2 regions of the Peribacillus sp. NPDC096379 genome follow, and region 2 is predicted to be linked to the other one. Evidence: riboswitches for the same ligand, from Rfam matches in the RefSeq annotation. Region 2 holds a riboswitch; the other holds the start of a gene.

What was found. A riboswitch is a leader RNA that binds a small molecule or an ion and turns the genes downstream of it on or off. The one in region 2 is predicted to bind cobalamin.
Region 1: another riboswitch for cobalamin. It lies ahead of metE (5-methyltetrahydropteroyltriglutamate--homocysteine S-methyltransferase); the one in region 2 lies ahead of ACIQZI_RS22635 (hypothetical protein).

Annotation. Positions count from the first base shown of each region.
Region 1 is NZ_JBIWFD010000002.1:862,569-865,984, forward strand. It holds partial or broken gene ACIQZI_RS13365 (alpha/beta fold hydrolase) at 670-1,473, opposite strand; cobalamin riboswitch at 1,656-1,854, shown strand; gene metE (5-methyltetrahydropteroyltriglutamate--homocysteine S-methyltransferase) at 2,002-3,416, shown strand, end outside.
Region 2 is NZ_JBIWFD010000009.1:10,909-14,324, forward strand. It holds gene ACIQZI_RS22625 (DUF58 domain-containing protein) at 1-403, opposite strand, end outside; gene ACIQZI_RS22630 (AAA family ATPase) at 403-1,359, opposite strand; cobalamin riboswitch at 1,735-1,953, shown strand; gene ACIQZI_RS22635 (hypothetical protein) at 2,154-2,648, shown strand; gene ACIQZI_RS22640 (ABC transporter substrate-binding protein) at 2,691-3,416, shown strand, end outside.

The sequences.
Region 1 (3,416 bases), on a different contig from region 2:
TTCACTCCTCTTGTGTAGATATCTATTATTATAGACTTTTATCAAGCGTTTGCAAGATGGATATTTAGCGTAAGACTCCTGATCATACTAAGAATAAAAAAGTAAAATGAATTGTATTTTTCTCAATCATTTAGGCTTGCAATCTTTGTTCATTTCAGATATTATACTAATACAAGCTGCGTTGTACGTATTGATAATTAAGTTTTAACCTTTAAGCTGTAATAGGGAGTTTTATATCAAAACAAGAATGTCAGGCCTTTTTCATTGACTGAGGACATACAGGACTGTTTTTGCAAACACCCACTTTGAGGAGTGGTGGTTTAAAACTTTATTACTGAGCTTACGGCAATGGCGGCTACCTAATTGTTAGGGACAAAACCAGTTCTTTATAGAACTGGTTTTTTTAATATTCCAAAAGAAATCTCTCGTATCCAAGGATCCAATTCTTGGGTATGGGAGTGTTCTACATATATGTCTTAAGATTTTCCACGCCTCAGGAAACAGCTAAAGTACATGAATCTCATCAATTCTAAGGATTCAGTATCTGTTTTTAACTCCGCCAATTCATTAATATATTGTCTTCATTCGTCTAATCTATCTTACCAACATTTTAATCTTTTTATGAAAGAACAGATGTGTTCCTGCAAAAGGAGCTCATTTAAATGAAAATTATAATAAGACTTTTAGCAGTTCTTGATTAAATTTGTCTTTTTCATCATAAAAAAGACCATGTCCGCTATTTTCAAAAGGAATGAGTTTAGACTGAGGGATATTCTTGTGCATCACCTGAGCTAATTCATACGGACATACTTGATCTTTTTTACCATGCAGAATAGTTGTTGGAATCCTGATTGCAACTAAGTCGTTTCTTAGATCTTCATCACGTAAGGATTCAGAAGCCTTCATTGTCCCTTGACCAGATGCTTCAAAACCAAGTGTCAAAAACCAGTCGTTAAATTCACGACTAATTTTACTTGCAAAAAACATCTTGCCGAATTCATCAAGTATCTTTGGTCGATCCTGATAGGCTTGACTAATAATTGAATTTACTGCCGAAACCGGCATTCCATACGGAAAGTTATTCCTTTGAACAAACGATGGGGCTGCAGCACCTGCAAGAATTAATTGGCTAATATTGTGCCCGGCGTGTCTAGACATATAACGGGTTGCAATGACACCACCGATTAAAAAGGCAATTAAAGTAGGATTAGTTAATTTTAACGTGTCAATAATCCCGCGGATATCATCAGCCATTTCGTTATACGAGTATAAGCTAAAGGGGCGATCTGATTTTCGAAATCCACGTAAGTCAAGTGCAATGCAGCGAATCCCGTATTCAGGCAGAATATCTAACTAATATTCGTACATTTTATGATTGACAGGCCAACCATGAATAAATAAGGCTGGTTTCCCATTTCCAATATCCTCTACAAAAATATTTACATTGTTATCAGTCTGGATATAATAGGCCATTAAATCACCCTCTCATTCACCGGTATATGGATCGAATGATGAAAAAAATGATAAGATATTCGAAACTATTTACAACGTTTATCCCTGAATTATCTGACCAAATAAAAAGATACTTGCGAAATCAGACAAGATGATATAATCTTAATCCCAATAAACTTTTTATTGCGAGAATTCAAAAAATGAATAATATTCAAACGATAGGTGTTAAAAGCAACAAGCAACATGTTTTTAACTTAAAAGGGAAGTTCGGTGTAAATCCGACACGGTCGCGCCACTGTTATGGGGAGTTCTTTATCGTTAACCACTGTTTCATCATGAAATGGGAAGGGATAGAAAACGATGAACCTAAGTCAGGAGACCTGCCTATTGGATGCGCTTATTACCTACGCGAAAATAGGGAGGAGTGATAGCCGTATGTTGAAACTGATTGCTAGTCTCAACTCTAGTTAACTATGTCTATCATTAGTCTCTCTTTATTGCAAAGAGAGACTTTTTTATTGAGGCAATTAAAATTGAAATGGGGGAACAATAATGGGAATTAAAAGTTCAAACGTAGGCTATCCGAGAATTGGTGAAAATCGCGAATGGAAAAAATGTTTAGAATTGTTTTGGGCAGGAGAGCTGACCGAGTCGCAATTTACAAGCAAGATGGAAGAAATTCGCCTATCACATTTACGAAAACAACAGGAAAAAGGAATTGATCTCATTCCTGTCGGTGATTTCAGTTATTATGATCATGTATTAGATACAGCTGTTATGTTTGGGCTCATCCCAACACGATTTAAAACAGAAGGAAAGCAACTTTCACTTCAAACCTATTTTGAAATTGCCAGAGGCAGTAAAGGTAAAGTAGCATCAGAAATGACAAAATGGTTCAATACAAACTATCACTATATCGTGCCCGAGTTAGAAGATGCACAACCGGTTTTAGTAGAAAACTGGCCATTGAAATTATATAAAGAAGCAAAAGAAAAATTAGGGATAAATGGGAAGCCTGTCATCCTCGGGCCGATCACTTTTTTGGCATTGTCAAAAGGATACGATGATCAAAAACGCAAGGAATTGTTACAAGCGCTTATTCCACTTTACGTCGAAGTATTGCAACAATTAGAAGAAGCGGGTGCTGAGTGGATACAAATTGATGAACCACTTTTAGTAAAGCAGATTGATCGTGAAATTTTACGTGATGTTAATGAAGTGTACACAGCTTTTAAAAAGTCCGTCCCAAACGTAAAAATCATTCTACAAACGTATTATGAAAGTATCGAACATTATCAAGCCATCGTTCAATTACCAGTTGCAGGAATTGGTCTCGATTTTGTTCACGACGAAAACATGAATATTGCTCAATTACAAGCAATTGGTTTCCCGAAAGATAAGGTTTTGGCAGCAGGAGTCATTGACGGCCGAAATGTCTGGAAAGCCAATTTACAAGAGAAAGCAAAACTCATCGGAACATTAACAAGTATAGTTGACGATAATCGTCTCATAATTCAACCATCTTGTAGCTTACTTCATGTTCCTGTGACAGTGAAAAGTGAACAAAGCTTAGAGGCCATTGTTAAAAATGCACTATCTTTTGCAGATGAAAAACTGGATGAAGTGGTCTTGTTAACGAAATTTGCAAAACATGAACTAACTGTTGAAGAGCTTGACAAATGTGACCAAGCAGTTAGATTATTAAATCATTCATCGTTCCGAAACGTGAGAGAAGTGCAAGATACATTAGTAAATTTATCTCATTATTCAATAACTCGCGTAGATGCAAGCGAACGAAAAGCATTGCATGATAAACGATGGGATTTACCATTACTTCCAACGACAACAATCGGTAGTTTCCCGCAAACGAAAGTGGTACGAAAGCAACGTTTGAAATGGCGAAAAGGGGAACTATCAAACGAACAGTATGAGCAATACATTAAAGAAGAAATTAAAAAGTGGAT
Region 2 (3,416 bases):
GAAGATTATGAAGCAAAAACGTAATCGAAAATGATTTCCGGAACCAAGGGAAAATGAACGCCTTCTTCATGGACGTGTTTTTGCCTAATCGGCCATTAAGCTCTTCTTCCACTAGAAGAAATAACAACGGGAAGCGGTCTTTTCGTGTGATTTCAATTCTGGCTTCAATCGATTCCCCTGTTCTGAGTTCCGTTTTATCTAACGATCTTGTTACCGTGAACTTGTGGATAGGATAGAAAAACAGCCCTATCGAATAAAGGGCAAATGGCAGAAACGTATAGAACAGAAACCAACTGAGAAAACCTCCCTGAAACATCGCAAACCCAAATGCCAAGACTACCAAACTAATAAGCACTACAACCTTTGCATAAGGTCTCATTTTCTCTACCAACGATTTCATCATTAATTCACAGCCCTTTTTACTGGTACAGGAATATTATCAATAATTTCAGCAACCACCTGCTCAGCTGTAATCCCTTCGTACTTCGCTTCAGATTTCAAGATAAGGCGATGCGATAACACAAATGGGGCAAGATATTGAACATCGTCCGGCAACACATAATCCCGGTCATATAATAGAGCGTAGCTTTGAGATGCTTTCATTAAGGCAATCGAACCACGAGGACTCGCACCTAAATATACACTGCGATGCTGGCGCGTTGTTTGTGTCATTTCAACAATATAATGCTTAATCGCATCATCGACAATAACCGCCTTTGACTCTTGCTGCAAACCGCGTAGTTCAACCAATGACATAACGGGTCCAAGACTATCAAGCGGTGAAGCCAAACGCGCACGATTCAAAACTTCCACTTCTTCAAATATATCTGGGTATCCCATTTTCATTTTTAATAAAAAACGATCAAGTTGAGCTTCAGGAAGAGGGTACGTTCCTTCATATTCGATAGGGTTTTGTGTTGCCATAACAAAGAATGGTTGCTCCAGCACTCTCGTTACACCATCAATCGTCACACTTGCCTCTTCCATCCCTTCTAATAAGGCTGACTGAGTTTTCGGAGATGTTCGATTAATCTCGTCAGCCAGGATAATATTCCCCATAATCGGCCCAGGACGAAAAGTAAATTCTTGCTCCCTTGGATTATATATGGAAACGCCTGTTACATCAGACGGCAGCAGGTCAGGTGTGAATTGAATTCGTTTAAAGTCTGCACTGATTGACTTGGCCAGCGCACGGACCATCATCGTCTTACCTACACCTGGAACATCTTCCAATAAAACATGACCTCCCGAAAGTAAAGCCACTACACTTAATTCTGCTATATCTCTTTTCCCAATAATAACCTTCTCGATATTACGTATCACTTCATTTAACTTTGGGTGCTTTCCTTCATATGTCATACCTTACCTCCTGTGATTCATCCCTTATCGATTTTCAAAAGATCTGAAAAAACAACTAACCTTTTCATCCTATCGACACAATTCATTTAAAATTACTTTAACTTAAACTACATTCGACGACTCCCTTTCTAACCCTTCTTTTTCCAATATATTTACAAACTTTACATAATGGCCTTACCCAGTAGAGTTGAGCATATTTCGCATCAAAATGAGTTTTATCAAACTGGAAGAAAAATGGTGGATCTTTCATTCAACATATATCATAATTGCACAAATTTTCAAATTTTTAGATCTAGTAAACATATGTATTAGTAAACATCACAAAAAGTATGACTTTCTTATCGGAATTATATGGTAAACTATTGATAAGTGAATATAATCTTGCAGAAAAAAGGTGCTGAACTTTCAGCTTAATAGGGAATTCGGTGAAGAACCGAAGCTGTTTCCGCAACTGTAAGTGCGATGAAATAAGGATATGCCACTGTTTTATTTAACGGAATCGGACGTAGCACGCAATCCGTTATATAAAATGGGAAGGACCTTAAAGTAAATGGATGCACAAGCCAGGAGACCTGCCTTCTTTCCATCGTATTATACTCTTCGGAAGATAAGAGGATTGTACGGCAACTCTCATCTTTTCTTTCCAACTGGATATGTAGGATGGTGTGCCGCCCAATTTTCTTGGTCGGTTTTTTTGTTATAAAAAACGATTTCAAGGGCTATTCACTCTATTCATCATATAAGGGGGATTACATTTGACAAAAAAAGATTTCCGTTTTATGTGTTACCCGTACATGCGCGAATCCGCTTCAACAGTGGACTTCGAGATCAGGACTGACTCCTTGACATCTCGTATTGGCTTAGCTTGTGCATTTACTAAAAACGTACCTGTTGTACACAAAGATTTAATGTACTTACTCGACATGGGCTATAATCTAAACGGCTCAGTACGCGGACGATTAGGTATCACGCAAGAAGACTTAGATCGCCTAAGTGGTATGTATGATTTTTATACAGCAGAGGTCAAAGACTCTATCGGTACTTTTGTCTTGCCACAAGGAACTCCCGGTGCCTGTATTTTGCACACTTGCCGCAGTGAAGCGAAGAAGTCAGTAAGAGCGCTACATAAAGTGAGTCTTGAAAGAGAAGTTCCTAAAATCCTGTTCGATTACGCTCATTTACTAGCAAACGTTTTATTCGTTATGGCCGTCTATGTAAATAAACAACTTGGTGTTGAGGAAATCCCTCACGAGAGTATATGCTATGACATTAAATCGACGAAAAAATAATACATCCATCCATTTATAGGAATGAGAAATGAGGAGAACACAATGAAAAAATTCATATGGAACAATTGGTTACTCGCACTAATGCTTTCTTTTATTTTAGTACTTGCTGGCTGTGGGAATAATAATCAAACAGCACCAAGTAAGGATAATGCCCCTGCAAGTGAAATTAAAAAAGAAAAAGACCAGCCCTATTCAGTAACTGATGATCTTGGCGACAAGATCACCTTTGATAAAGTACCTGAAAAAGTGATCTCCCTTCAACCAAGCAATACAGAAATTCTCTTTGCTCTAGGAGCAGGTGAAAAAGTAGTTGGGGTCACAGATGTTGATAACTATCCAAAAGAAGCTGCCGATATTGAATCTGTTTCTGATTCAATGAATATTAACGCAGAGAAAATAATTGCGTTAAACCCAGACGTCATCATCGCCTATACAATTGGCGACGAAGCTACTTTACAGCCGCTGAAAGATGCGGGAATCCCAATCTTTGTCATTGCATCTGCTGCTACATTTGAAGATGTTTACGGAGACATTCAGCAAATTGCTGAAGTAATGGGCGTTAAGGAGAAAGGGAGCGAAATCGTCGATACGATTAAAAACCAAGTTGCAGCTGTCATTGAAAAAACAGACTCTATTAATGAAAAGAAAAGTGTCTATTTAGAAATAAGTCCTGCTCCAGAAATCTACACACCTGGAAAGAAGACATTTCAACAAGAAATCCTTGCAAAAGCGGGTGTAACCAACATATTTGAGGATCAAGAAGGTTGG